3 regions of the Flexivirga lutea genome follow, and region 3 is predicted to be linked to each of the others. Evidence: predicted binding sites of a transcription regulator. Region 3 holds the regulator's gene; each other region holds the start of a gene.
The links. The regulator LexA, encoded in region 3, represses DNA repair genes until DNA is damaged. The targets are predictions, from matches to a motif close to TCGAACANNTGTTCGA.

Region 1 (4,794 bases), 530 kb from region 3:
CACTGCAGGACATCCGGTCGGTCGTGCGCGGCATACACCCGCCGGTGCTCGCCGATCGAGGGCTGGCCGATGCAGTGCGAGCCGTCGCCCTCGACCTGCCCATCGACTTCGAGCTCGACCTGCATCCGCCGAAGCAGCTGCCGCCGCCGCTGGAGTCGGCACTGTACTTCAGCGTCGCCGAGTGCCTGGCGAACATCGGCAAACACGCCCACGCCACCGCGGGCTGGATCAGCATCACCTGTCCGGAGGAGGTCATTCACCTCGTCGTGGGCGACGACGGTGTCGGCGGCGCCGACCGCCGCGGCAGCGGGATGCAAGGGGTCGCGGGACGGCTCGCGGTGTTCGACGGCACGATGGTGGTGTCGAGCCCGCCGGGCGGCCCGACCATCGTGACCATGGAGGTGCCGTGCGGGCAGTGATCGGTGAGGACCACGCGCTGCTGCGCGATGGTCTGCAGCGCATTCTCGCCGCGCACGACATCGACGTCGTCGCGACCGCGGACAACGCGCCGAGCCTGGTGCGTGCGCTGCGGGAGCACTCCCCCGATATTGCCATCGTCGACGTGCGGATGCCGCCGACGCTGACCGACGAGGGTTTGCGCGTCGCCATCAACGCCCGCCGAGAACAACCCGGTTTGCCCGTACTCGTGCTGTCGCAGTATGTCGAGAATCTCTACGCCCGGGAGCTTCTGGAGGACGGTGACGGCGGCGTGGGCTATCTGCTCAAGGACCGTGTCTCCGACGTCGGCGCCTTCATCGAAGCCGTCCGTCAGGTCGCCGACGGTGGCACGGTGCTCGATCCGACGGTGGTCCGCCACCTCATCGCCGGCCGTCCGAAGGGCAGCAAGATGGACCGGCTCACCGACCGCGAGCGCGAGGTGCTCGGTCTGATGGCGGAGGGCCGGTCCAACGTCGCCATCGCGGCGAGCCTCTTCGTGACGGAGAAGGCGATCAGCAAGCACACCAACGCGATCTTCAGCAAGCTGGACCTGCCCGTCTCCAGCGACGACAACCGGCGCGTGCTGGCGGTCCTCGCCTACCTCAACGGTTGACCCGCCCACTTCGCGCGCCCAGCCGCCGGTCATCGAAGCCTTTCCTGCGTGGACAACGCGTCCCGGACAGGGCAGGCTCGAAGACATGTCCAGACTGCTCACCGAAGAAGAAGTCACCCGACAGTTGGCCGCATTGGACGGCTGGTCGCGCGACGGCGACGCCATCCGGTCGGAGTACCAGGCGCCGTCGTTCGCCGCGGGGATCGAGTTCGTCCGGTTGGTGGCAGCCGACGCCGAGGACATGGACCACCACCCGGACATCGAGATCTCCTACACGACCATTCGCTGGACGTTGTCGACGCACAGCGAAGGCGGCATCACCCAGCTCGACATCGAGCTGGCCCACCGGATCACCGAAGCGGCCGGCGGAACCGGTGCGCAGGTGAGTTCGTGACCGCATCCGTGGAGCCGCACGAGGGCGAGCTGCAGGACGACTCGCTCAGCAGCCGCCTCAACTGGTTGCGTGCCGGGGTGCTCGGCGCCAACGACGGCATCGTCAGCGTCGCCGGCATCGTGGCGGGCGTGGCCGGCGCCACGACCCACCGCAGCAACATCGCGATCGCGGGCATCGCCGGCCTCGTGGCCGGTGCGTTGTCAATGGCCGCAGGCGAATACGTCTCGGTGAGCACACAGCGCGACAGCGAGCGCGCGATGCTGCGCAAGGAGAAGCAGGAGCTGCACGAGCTGCCCGAGGAGGAGCTCGAGGAGCTCACCCAGATCTACCAGGCCAAGGGGCTGCGCCGCGAGCTCGCCGCGCAGGTCGCCCATGAACTCACCGAGCACGACGCACTCGGCGCGCACGCCGAGGCAGAGCTCGGCATCGATCCGGACGAGCTGACCAACCCATGGCACGCGGCCGGGGCGTCATTCGTCGCGTTCACCATCGGTGCGCTGATCCCGCTGATCGCGATCCTGCTGCCGATGCCCGACTGGCGGGTGCCGATCTGCTTCCTCGCGGTGGCCGTCGCGCTGGTGCTGACCGGCGCCACGAGTGCCCGGCTCGGTGAGGCACCGACCCGGCCGGCGGTGTTGCGCAACGTGATCGGCGGACTGCTGGCCATGGCGATCACGTATGGCGTGGGCAGTCTTGTCGGGACTGCCATCTGACCGATCTGTCGCCGGTGGTATGTCGGGACGGCAGGAACTTCCGGTTAGCGACAGCAAACGACGCGACTGTCCCAACCGATGGAGTGCGGAAGCCACGCCAGCGTCTCGGCAGAGGGGCGGCGCTTGTTGAACCCGCCCTCTCTCCAGACACCGTCTCCCATCCAGTGCACATCGATACGTTTCACCGAAAGTGTGTTCGATGAATCCCTAGGTTTCCCCACGCCCCCTGCAGCAGAATGCAATACGTCCAAAGCATTGTCCAGCAAGGAGGTTCGCGACATGTATGCCAACTCGCAGCTGCCCGGCGAACCTCTCACGCTCTCCCACATGGTGACCGGTTCCGAAGACGTTAAGCCGCCCGTGGCGCCCGGTCGCGGACCGGAGTTGTTGGCCGCGCTGCACACCATGGCGGACCTGTTGGACGAGGTGCCGGGGGCGGTGCACCAGCTCGGCACCGCACAGGAGGACGAACTGGTCGCAGTCCTGCTGCGGTTGCACGGCCGGTCCGCGCAGGTGGCGACCCTGGTGACCGCCGACGCGGTCGACCGGGGTGTCGTCTCACCCTCGGATGCGGCCACCACCAGCCAATGGATCACCGGACACCTCACCGCACAGGCCGCGCACGGACAGGGCGGTGGGGTGCCGGTCGAACCGCGCACGATCCGAACGATGGCAGCAGTGGCCGACGCCTGCCAGCACCGCCAGAACTCCGTCATCACGCACGCGTTACGGCAAGGGTCGTGTTCGGTGGAATCCGCCCGGACCGCGCTGACCCAGGCCGACAAAGTGGGTCCGGTGATCCCTACCGCCGACCGCGACGAAGTTCTGGGCTGGTTCCTGCAGATCGACCCCGGACTGGGGTGCGCCGGGCTCACCCTGCTGACCCGCCGGATCATCGCCCGGTTCGCCCCCGACCAACTATCCCTGGGCGACGAAAAACTCGAACGGGTCGAAACCCTGTCCTGGGGCACCACACCGACGGGCATGACCCGGCTGGTGGCCGAACTGGCACCCGCCAACGCCGCGATCCTCAAGGACGCGATCACGGCCACCTCCGCACCCCGCCCCGCGAAACCCGCGCCCAAGGCCGCGAACGGCCAGGTCGCCGCGCACGGTGAGTCGGTGCGGGACGAGCGGTCCCCGGGCAAACGCCGCGTCGACGCGCTGCTGGACCTGGTCGGTGCCGGCGCCCGCGCCGCCACCGGTGAGGGCGTCCAAGCCGCCGCAGCCACCGTCCTCCTCACCATGAACCTCGAAACCCTGACCACCGGCACCGACGGGGCAACCACCACCACCGGGGACGTCCTCGACGCCGGCGCCGCCCGCCGCCTCGCCTGCACCGCCGACCTCATCCCCGCCGTCCTCGGCGGACCCAGCGCTCCCCTCGACGTCGGACGGCGACAACGCCTGGCCACCAAAGCCATCCGCGCCGCAGTCATCCTGCGCGACCACGGGTGCACCTTCCCCGGCTGCGACCGACCACCCGGCTTCTGCGAAATCCACCACCTCACCCCCTGGTGGACCGGCGGCCACACCTCCACCACCAACTCCGCACTCCTGTGCAGCCGCCACCACCACACCGTCCACCGGCAGGGCTACACGGCCGAGGTCCGACCCGACGGCGTCCACTGGGACCTCACACCCGGGCGCATGCCCGGACACCACACCGCAGCAGCCTGAGTCCGGTTCGGCGGCGACGACATACACGGCATGCTCAGCGTTGGACAGTCGCACCGGCACGCTTGAGAATACGAGCGATCGGCGACACCTGTGCCTGGGCGACCCCCTCGAGGCGACCGATGTCCTCGGAGACGAAGCGATAGAGGCTCTCGGAGTCGGCGAAGCTGGCGCTCACGGTGATGCTCGCCGAGCCGCTCGTCGCGCCACAGAAGCGCACCGCCGGGTGCGATCCCAACGACTCCCCGACCGCCTGTAGATGGGACGGGGAGACGATCAGCAGGACCTGTGCGGACAGACCGAAGCCGAAGCACTCGTCGTCGATGTCGACATCGAAGGAGAGCACACCCGCCTCCCGCAGCTCGGTGACCCGACGGCGAACTCGGGCCTCGGTCGAGTCGCCGCCGGCTGCCGTGCGCAATTCGGCGTAGCTCGCGCGACCATCGCTCATCAGAGCGCGCAGGAGACTGTCGTCCTGCGCCGTCAACTCGACCACTCGCCCGGTGCGCGTGATCGAACCCGCCGACAACAATGCCTCCTCTTGCGGGCTCAAGAAGTCCGCTCCGATCCGCCAGTCCCGCGTGGTCGCACCTCGAAAGACGTGCAACACACTCGCCGCCTCGATCCCGGTGATCTGCACGGTCCGCGGGAGTTGTCGCAACAGCAGCTGGTCCTGAGCATCCAGCGTCCGCGGCCGCAGGACGCAAATGACCTCGGTGCCGCCGCCCATCACCGCGACCCACTGCACGTCGTCACGCCGCGCGAGCGCCGTACCCAACGTCACCGCGGCATCCGGCCTGCAGAACAGTCGCAGCACCCAGTTCTGCCGACCGAACGGTGAGGAGTCGACGAAGCCGATCACGCGGACCGCGCCGGCGGAGCGCAGCCGGCGGTAGCGCCGCGCCACGGTTTGTTCCGAGACACCCAGCACCGTCGCGATGGTGGCGAAGGAAGCACGC
Region 2 (4,794 bases), 100 kb from region 3:
AGCTTGCGGGCGCTGAGGCGTCAGTATGTGGGCATGTCGTTCGCTATTTACTTCCAGGGGTTCGCCGGTGGTGATGCTTCCGAAGGCGGCGAAGCAGAGATGCGCGCTGTTCTGCGGCCGCACGTCGCATCCGACGAGGGCGGCCTGCTCCGTGTGAAGACGGCCGACGGTGAGGCAGACATTTCTCTGGACGACAGCTGCATGATGGCCACTCATGTCTCTGGCGATGACACCTGGGACCTGCTGGTCCGCGGCGCCGCCGCAGCCAACTGGGTCATCCTTCCCACGGGCTGCTCAATCTGCCTAACCGATGCCCAACAGGCACTCGACCTGCCTGCCGACCTGGCAGCGGAAGAAACGGTTGTCGTCAATTCCGGCGCAGACCTGCTGACCGTCATCCGCTCTATAGACGACGGAATGGCCACGTTCTACTGCCCGCCCGGATGCGGGTCGGTAATCGGGCAACACGGCGGTGCTGCAACTGTTGGCCTTCGGGTCGATTCCATCGACTGCATACTGCGGTCGTGACGTCCCCTGGGGACTGGCCGCGTGATCCCCGGCTGGATCCATTCCGCGATGCAGTGTGGGAGTTGAGTCGTGGCGGGCATGTCGAGGCGTTTCTGACGACCCACGTGAGCCACATGCGCAGCTTTCCGATCTTCTGGGTGAGGCGCGAGTGGCTTTGGTACCAGGTCAACTGGGTCGACGGCCGGCGTGATGAACCGGATGAGGACTATGGACCGGGTTGGTATGCAGTTGCCGAGCTCGAGCAGAACAGACTCGAGCACGACGGGAACGTGTTTGACGCTAAGCCGGTCGAAGGGGCAGACCGCTTCGAGTTGTGGCAGCGGTACGGTCCGCCGTAACCGCGGCGATGAATGTCACGTCGTTACCCGATCGGCAATCGGGCAGCCGGAGGGTGCCGGTTCAGCCAGGGTGTCCTCAGGCGGCGACGGTCTGGTGGCCCTGCATGAGCCCGGGTGTCAGGACCCAGTGCACACCGTCGGCGTCGATGTAGGCGATGTAGCCCTGCCGGTGCACGGTCTGATGGTGGCGACCGCAGAGTAGTGCCGAGTTGATCAGGGAGGTGTCGCCGCCGGTCCACCAAGATCGAACGTGGTGGATTTCGCAGAAACCCGGCGGTCTGTCGCAGCCAGGGAAGGAACATCCGCCATCTCGCAGGATCACGGCCGCCCGGATTGCTTTGGTGGCCAAGCGTTCTCGTCGGCCGACGTCGAGGGGTTGGCTGGGTCCGCCGAGGACGGCGGGGATGAGGTCGGCGGTGCACGCGAACCGTCTGGCGGCTCCGGCATCGATCGGGTCGCCGGTGCTGGTGGTGGCGCCGTGCCCGGCCAGCAGGTCTTGCAACCCCATGGTGAGTAGGACGGTGGCGGCACTGGCTTGGGTGCCTTCCCCGGTTGCTGCCCGGGCGCCGGCACCGACCAGTTCCATCAGCGCGTCGGCGCGCCGCTTGGCCGGTGACCGTTCGTCCCGTAGTGACTCACCGGAAGCTTTTGGGGTGTCGTCGGCGCCGAGCCCGAAGGCTTCGCCTGTCCCGCCGGTCCGGCCGGTCGGGGACGTGCCCTCAGGGTGGTCCGCTTTGTCCGTGGACGTATCGGGTCTCGATACGCCGGCTCCCCCGCTTCGCTGCTCCGCCGTTACTCGACCCGCATCTGCGGGTTTCGCGGGACGAGGGGCCGACTTGGCGTTGATCGCTTCTTTCAGGATCGCGGCGTTCGCGGGCGAGAGCTCCGCGACCAGCCGGGTCATCCCGGTCGCCGTCGTCGACCACGTCAACGACTCGGTCTTCTCAAGCTTCTCGTCGTCCTTGGACAGTCGGTCCGGGTCGAACCGGTCGATGATCTGCCGGGTCAGCCTGGTCAGACCCTCACTGCCCAAGGTGGGGTCGATCTGCAGGAACCAGCCGAGGATCTCGTCCCGGTCCGCGGTCGGTATCACGGGTGCGACCTTGTCCGCCTGCGTCAACGCTGTCTTGGCGGACTCGATCGAGCACGACCCGTCGACGAGTGCGGCCGTGATGACCTGGTTTTTCCGTTCCCGGCATGCGTCGGCGACGGAGGACATGGCCCGTACGGTCTTGGGTTCGATTGGTACTCCGTCGGCAAGGTGCGCGGTCAACCATTGGCTGGTGTTGGCCGAGTCCGAGTCGGCCACGGCACCTCGATCCACCGCGTCCGCGGTCGCCACCATAGCGACCTGCGCGGATCGGCCGTGCAGTCGCAGCAACACTGAAACCAGTCGGTCTTCATCGGCGCCACCGAGCTGGTGGATCACGCGCGGGACCTCGTCCAAAGCCGCGGCAGCCGCTTCCAAGGCGGTCAGCACCTCGGAGCCACGACCGGGCACAGCAGGGGCGTCACACATCACGGCTGGATCAGTGATCATGACATGAATCCCCTTCTCTTCATTGGTTTTTCGTCTGCTGACAGTTTACCGGAAGGCACTGACAACGGCTAGCATTTCATCGAACACATTTCGGGTGATCCGTATAGCCGGCCGGTCCAGGCGCCAATCGGCGTGGGTAGGTTCCGACCAGGTCTGCCCGGCCCGCTGCTGAGCCAAATCTTGCTGACGCGTCGCCGCTGCGCGCTCACGGCACGCCGCAACGCAGCCATCGTCATACCGAGCGGAATCGTCGTGTGGAGATCGACAACCGACAACTTCGCCATCCGGCATAGCCGAGGTAGTTCTCGACACGGTGTAACACCGGCGCGGATTCTCGTGACATCACGACGGGGCCTCGGATGACCGCGGAGGATTAGCGTCGCTTCCACCACTGACCCAGCCACCGTGGGAGGCCACCCATGACCACTGTCAAAGCCGCGCTGTTCCAGACCCACTGGCGCGGGGACAAGGACAAGATGCTCGACGCGCACGAGGAGATCGCGCACGAGGCGGCCCGGCAGGGCAGCCAGGTCATCTGCTTCCAGGAGCTGTTCATGGGACCGTTCTTCGCGCAGGTCCAGGACAAGGCGTGGTACGAGTACGCCGAGGCCATTCCGGACGGCCCGATCGTGCAGCGGTTCAGCTCCATCGCCAAGGAGACCGGCCAGGTGATGATCCTGCCGATCTACGAAGAGGTGCAGCCGGGTGTGCTGTTCAACGCGGCCGCGGTGATCGACGCCGACGGCAAGTACCTCGGCAAATACCGCAAGACGCACATCCCGCAGCTGCACGGGTTCTGGGAGAAGTTCTACTTCCGGCCGGGCGCCAACGACGGCTGGCCGGTCTTCGAGACGGCGGTCGGCAAGGTCGGCGTCTACATCTGTTACGACCGGCACTTCCCCGAGGGCTGGCGCGGACTCGGCCTCGCCGGTGCCGAGATCGTCTTCAACCCGTCGGCCACGTCTCGCGGTCTGTCCAACCATCTGTGGAAGCTGGAGCAGACCGCCGCCGCCGCCGCCAACATGTACTACGTCGGTGCCCTCAACCGGGTCGGCATCGAGCCGCTCGGCGACGACGACTTCTACGGCACGTCGTACTTCGCCGACCCACGCGGCGCGTTCGTCGGCGACGTCGCCTCCGACCAGGTCGAGGAACTGGTGGTGCGCGACCTGGACCTCGACGCGATCCGCGAGCAGCGCGCCACCTGGGCGTTCTACCGCGACCGGCGTCCGGACACCTACACGGCCATCACCGAGCGATAGGTCGTATGGCGAGGTCTCGATACGGGCTCGCCTAGCGGCTCGCCCTACTCGACCGGCGTCATGGGGCTACTCGACCAGCGACGTCGGCACTCGACCGGCGTCATGGGGCTACTCGACCAGCGCCGGTCAGCGGCCGCGGGCCCGCAGTGCGAGCAGGGCGACATACAGGCCGGCGACCGCCCGGACGTCGTCGAGGTCGACACCGAGCCGCTCGGTGATCTGGTCCAGCCTGCGGTAGACCGCCGGACGGGACAGGTGGTGCGCCTGCGCCGTCGAGGACTTGTTGAGGCCGTTCGCGATGAAGCTCTCCAGCAGGTCGATGAGTTCCGGACTGTCCAGCAGCGGGCCCAGCTCGCGGTCCACGAAGTCCTGCACGTCGTGATTGGCGGCCAGCACCTCCACCAGACCCGGCAGCCGCAGATCGGCCAGCCGGACGACGATCGTGTCACGCCAGCCGAGCCGCGTCGCCACCTCCAGTGTCTGCCGGGCACGGGCGAACGACCGGCCCAGCCCGGCCAGGCCCTCCACCGGCGGCCCGGCCGCGACGAGCGCGATCCGCCCGTCGGACTCGGCGGACAGCTGCCGCCCGAACTCGTCCACGGTGCGGACCGGGTGGTCGGCGGCACCACTGGACACCAGGATCCGCACGGTGCCGTGCTCCACCGGACCGAGCAGCGCCCCGACGCCGCACCGTCCGGCGACCGACCGCGCTCGGTCCAGCAGCATCGAGCACTCCCGAGGGCTCCTGGCCAGCCGCACGACCAGCGGGGTGAGCCGGTTGTGCCGGATCCGGAAGCCGGACGCACGGGCCCGCAGCTCCAACAGGTCGACGCCCCCGTGCCCGCCGAGCAGATCCGCCAGCAGCACACCCTGCGCCTCCCGTTGCCAGTCGCCGCTGCCACGGGAGACCAGTTTGTGCAGGTTGAGGGCCTCGACGCCGCGTCGGGCGACCACCTCCGAGCGTTCGGCCGGTTCACCATGAGCGAAGAGGATGAGGGTGCCCCACGGGCGGCCCTCCTCGGTCAACGTCGCGGCCACGATGCCGTCGGGCGTGGTGTGCACGTCACCGTCTCCGGCGCAGCGCGACACGTAGTGCGACAGCCGCGTCCAGTCCCGCAACACCTCC
Region 3 (4,794 bases):
GAAGCTGCCGTGGTCGCTGATGGCCTTGATGACCCTGAGTCCCGCCGCATCGATCATGATCACGAGGATAACAGCGGGTTATCCACAGGGACGAATTTTCCGTGATTGCTAATCCTTGCGACGGAGTTTGTCCGTCCGCGGATGGATCTGTGGCGAGCGTGTGCGACGTACTGTCGGTGAATGCTGATCTGTGCGGAACTTCTGCTCATGGCGACCAGCCCCGAGGGTGGCCGGCTGACCGGACACGCTCCACTCGATCTGGCACTCTCCGGGGCGGTGCTGTGCGAGCTGGCGGCATACGAGCGGGTTGCGGTGCAGGGCGGCCGGCTCGTGGTCATCGATGGCCGGCCCGGGGGCGACCCCCTGCTCGATCACGCGCTGGCCGTGTTCGTGCAGAAGGCGGGCAAGAAACCGGAACGCGCACTGCCCGCGCTGGCCAAGGGGATGGCCGACCGCGTCTACCACCGGCTGGTCGCCGACGGCGCGGTCCGGCACCAGCCGGGAGGGTTCCTGCGCCCCGAGAAGCATCCGGTCGTCGACCTGGCTGCTCGCGCGACCCTGCTGGACGCCGCCGGACGCGTCCTCGCCGGCACCGCCCGGCCGGATCTGCACACCGGGTCCACGGTCGCACTCCTCGGCGCCGCCGACGCGGTGACCAAGGTGTATGACGCCCGGCAGTTCGGCGTCTCAGGGCGGGAGCTGACCAGACGTGCCAAGGCGGTGGGCGAGCAGGACTGGACCGCGGGCGCGGCGGCGGCGGCGATCAAGAGTGCACAGGCGGCCACGAACGCTGCCCTGATCGCTGCCACCACCGCTGCCACGAGTGCCGCGATCGCGGGTAGTTGAACCGATGTGAGAGCTTTGCCGTTGTGGTGGCCCGCGATCTGACAACCGACCTGACAGCCCTGGCCGAGTTGGTCGCCGGCGGTGGGGTGCTGGCGCTGACCGGCGCGGGGCTGTCCACCGACTCGGGGATCCCCGATTACCGGGGCGCTGACGGCAAGCGCCGTTTCCAGCCGATGACGGCTCAGGAACTGCTCGCCAGCCCCGCCGCGCGGCGGCGTTACTGGGCCCGTTCGTATGTCGGCTGGCCGCGTTTCGCGGCGGCCGAGCCCAACGACGGCCATCGTGCCGTGGCCGCGCTGCAACACGCCGGATTGGTCGGTCCGGTGATCACCCAGAACGTGGACGGACTGCACCAGGCGGCCGGTGCCCGGAACGTGGTCGAGTTGCACGGCAGCCTGACGCACGTGGTCTGCGTGCACTGCGGCGAACGCTACGAACGCTCGACGGTCGACGCCTGGCTGCAGTTGGCCAACCCCGACTTCGACCGGTCGGCGGACGGTCCGTTGCGACCCGATGGGGACGTGGCGATCGCCGAGTCACTGATCGGCGGATTCCGACTGGTGCATTGCGTCGTCTGCGGTTCGGACCTGCTGAAACCCGACGTGGTGATGTTCGGCGAATCCGTGCCCAAGCCTCTGGTGGAGCGTTGCTTCGCGCAGGTCCACGCGGCACGTGCGGTCCTGGTGCTCGGCTCGTCCCTGGCCGTGATGTCGGGCTATCGATTCATCCGCCGCGCCGTCCGGGAGCGCATCCCGGTCGCCGTGGTCACCCATGGCTGGACGCGCGCGACCGACGAGGAGGTGTCGGTGCGCGTCGATGCACCGCTGGGTGAGACGTTGACGGCGCTCGCCGCCGCGCTGACCGGCTGAGCTGTTCCGATCCACGCCTCACACGAAGATCGGGGGCCGCCGCGACGTATGCGGAGGAACGCAGCGGGGGAGAAACGTGGTGGGGTGGTCTAGACCCGGCGCAGGACCGCGGTGACCTTGCCCAGGATCGTCGCATCGTCACCGTCGATCGGGTCGTAGGCGTCGTTGTGCGGCATCAGCCACACCTTGCCCCGGGTGCGCTTGAACGTCTTGACCGTCGCCTCGTTGTCGAGCATCGCCGCCACGATGTCGCCGTTGGTCGCCGTGGGCTGCTGGCGCACCACGACCCAGTCGCCGTCGCAGATCGCCGCATCGACCATCGAGTCGCCGACGACCTTCAACAGGAAGAGGTCACCTTCGCCCACGATCTGCTTGGGCAGCGGGAAGACGTCTTCCACGACCTCCTCGGCGAGGATCGGACCGCCCGCAGCGATCCGCCCCACGACGGGGATGTATGACGCCTCGGGTCGTGCGTCGCCCAGCCCGGTCTCGTCGACGCCCGACTCCTCGGCGCTGCGTACGCTCGAGCCGCCGCGGTAGCCGCGGGTGTCGGTGCCGTCCGGGTCGATGACCTCCATGGCTCGGGGGCGGTTGGGGTCGCGGCGCAGGTAACCCTTGCGCTCCAACATCGTCAATTGGTGCGCCACCGAGCTGGGACTGGTCAGGCCGACCGCGTCCCCGATCTCGCGCAGGCTCGGCGGGTAGCCGCGCCGGTCCACGGAATTGCGGATCACCTGCAGCACCTTGCGCTGCCTGGTGGTCAGGCTCTCTCCGGCGCGATCGGGAAGTTCGTGCACCTGTGCCATCGCTGTCATCTCCTCCTCGGCGAACAGTTCGCTCGAAGCGGCCGGCGAGCGTCCGTGCGGACCGTGGTCCGTGCGGTGAGTGGGTGCTGGATGTGGAGCTGGATCGGCGCCGGCTGTCGGTGCTCGGTGCTTGCCTTGGCTTCGTGAAAACAGCGTATGGGTTTCGGACACAGTTTCCAAACATCTGTACGACGCGTGTCTCGACGATGTCGAACGTCCGTGCTATACATCCGACAGGTGTCCGATCGCACGCTTGTTCGGGCCAGGTCCGTCGCAGGGACGGTGCGCATCCGGTCGCGCCGAGGTTTCAGGAGGAAGAGATGAGTGCAGTGGCACCGTGGGACGTCATGGTCGACCCGCCGGCCGATCGAGCCCCCGAGCCCCCCGAGGTCCCCGAGGGCCGTGGGCGTCGTCGGCACCTGCGGGTGGTTCCGACCGGCCAGGCGGCCAGCGGCGGTGGCGAGCGGGTCGGCGTCCGTGTCGACGCGGCGGATGGCGCAAGCGGGCTGCGGTTGACGGCCCGCGGTCGCCGGTTGCTGGTGGCGCTCGTCGCTGTGGTCATGCTGGTGGGCGGGGGAGCGGCGGCCCGCGCCTGGGCCACCACCTCCGCGCCGGTGACGCACACCGTCACCGTCCACGACGGCGAGACGCTGTCCGAGGTGGCGCACCGCGCCTACCCGTCGATGCCGGTCGCCGACGCGGTCACCAAGGTGGCCCTGGCCAACGACCTCAACGGCCTGCAGGTGGTGGCCGGACAGCAGCTGCGGTTGCCGCGCTGAGTGATTGCAGCGGTGTCCGTGCGCCGCCCCGGTGAGGGACGTGACGCGCGGGTTCCAGGCGCCTGACCAGGGCGTTTCGCGGCATGGCGGACGGCTCTTGCACTTGTGGTGGGACCGGCCTAAGATCCCTATATCTAGTAGTTACACCGATGGGATTCGTCCACATCTAGTCCACATGCCAGAGCGCGTTGTCCCCAGATCGTCCACCGTTCACCCACAGCTTCGTCCACAGGGTGCGGGTCCGTGGCGGCGCATCGTGGGCGGCGTTCCCGGGAGAGGAGTCGACCGTGCATTGTCCGTTCTGCCGTCATGACGACAGTCGCGTCGTCGACAGTCGCACGAGCGAGGACGGCACCTGCATCAAGCGTCGCCGGCAGTGTCCCGACTGCGGTAAGCGCTTCTCGACGACCGAGACTGCGAGCCTCACCGTCGTCAAGCGCTCGGGTGCCAGCGAGCCGTTCAGCCGCCAGAAGGTTTTGGTCGGTGTGCGCAAGGCATGCCAGGGCCGCCCGGTCAGCGAGGACCAACTCGCGCTGCTCGCGCAGGAGGTCGAGGAGTCGATCCGCGCCCAGGGGGCGGCCGAGATCGACGCGCACGACGTGGGTCTGGCGATCCTCGGCCCGCTGCGCAGCCTGGACGAGGTCGCCTATCTGCGTTTCGCCTCGGTCTACCAGGCCTTCGACGACCTCGAGGACTTCGAGGCCGCCATCGCGCTGCTGCGTGCCGAACGTCCGGCGACGGGCGTGGAGCCAGATCACGCCGCGGGCCGCGAACCCGCCGGCGACTGAGGCACGTTCCACGTCAGTCCGCAGCACCACGGCAACACCACTCACCACACAGCAACAACACATCCCGCAGCACAGTCGACCGCCTTCGGGCGGGAAAGGAAGTTGGACATGACCGACACGGCAGACGCGGGCTCGAAGGCGCGACGCGGCAGCGGCGCGCGCAAGGGCCTGACCGTCGAGCGCATCTTCACCACGCCCGGGGTGCACCCCTATGACGAGGTCACCTGGGAGCGGCGCGATGTCGTCCAGCAGAACTGGAAGACCGGCGAGACGATCTTCGAGCAGCGCGGTGTGGAGTTCCCCGACAGCTGGTCGCTCAATGCCTCCACCATCGTCACCACCAAATACTTCCGTGGCGCGGTCGGCACGCCACAGCGGGAGAGCAGCCTCAAGCAGCTCATCGACCGGGTCGTGCTCACCTATGTGCGCGCCGGCAAGGAACACGGCTACTTCGCGACCGACGACGACGCCGAGATCTTCGAGCACGAGCTGACCTGGTCCCTGCTGCACCAGGTGTTCAGCTTCAACTCCCCGGTCTGGTTCAACGTGGGCACCAAGTCGCCGCAACAGGTGTCAGCGTGCTTCATCCTCTCGGTCGACGACTCCATGGACTCGATCCTCAACTGGTACAAGGAAGAGGGCTTCATCTTCAAGGGCGGCTCCGGTGCCGGCCTCAACCTCTCCCGCATCCGCTCCTCCAAGGAGC

Region 1: a site for LexA is predicted at 2,343-2,358, ahead of ACYVBN_RS01270 (HNH endonuclease signature motif containing protein). Genes of this name have one in related genera too.
Region 2: a site for LexA is predicted at 2,486-2,501, ahead of ACYVBN_RS03255 (HNH endonuclease signature motif containing protein). Genes of this name have one in related genera too.

What each region holds. Positions count from the first base shown of each region.
Region 1 covers NZ_BAAGZB010000001.1:243,428-248,221, reverse strand. The annotation lists gene ACYVBN_RS01290 (sensor histidine kinase) at 1-419, shown strand, start outside; gene ACYVBN_RS01285 (response regulator transcription factor) at 407-1,051, shown strand; gene ACYVBN_RS01280 (4a-hydroxytetrahydrobiopterin dehydratase) at 1,137-1,445, shown strand; gene ACYVBN_RS01275 (VIT1/CCC1 transporter family protein) at 1,442-2,158, shown strand; gene ACYVBN_RS01270 (HNH endonuclease signature motif containing protein) at 2,438-3,838, shown strand; gene ACYVBN_RS01265 (Lrp/AsnC family transcriptional regulator) at 3,873-4,794, opposite strand, start outside.
Region 2 covers NZ_BAAGZB010000001.1:666,721-671,514, reverse strand. The annotation lists gene ACYVBN_RS03260 (hypothetical protein) at 34-528, shown strand; gene ACYVBN_RS03255 (HNH endonuclease signature motif containing protein) at 943-2,406, opposite strand; gene ACYVBN_RS03250 (nitrilase-related carbon-nitrogen hydrolase) at 2,826-3,668, shown strand; gene ACYVBN_RS03245 (PucR family transcriptional regulator) at 3,795-4,794, opposite strand, start outside.
Region 3 covers NZ_BAAGZB010000001.1:770,884-775,677, forward strand. The annotation lists gene ACYVBN_RS03695 (LysR family transcriptional regulator) at 1-57, opposite strand, end outside; gene ACYVBN_RS03700 (GOLPH3/VPS74 family protein) at 181-846, shown strand; gene ACYVBN_RS03705 (SIR2 family protein) at 870-1,715, shown strand; gene lexA (transcriptional repressor LexA) at 1,805-2,521, opposite strand; gene ACYVBN_RS03715 (hypothetical protein) at 2,842-3,300, shown strand; gene nrdR (transcriptional regulator NrdR) at 3,588-4,088, shown strand; gene ACYVBN_RS03725 (vitamin B12-dependent ribonucleotide reductase) at 4,197-4,794, shown strand, end outside.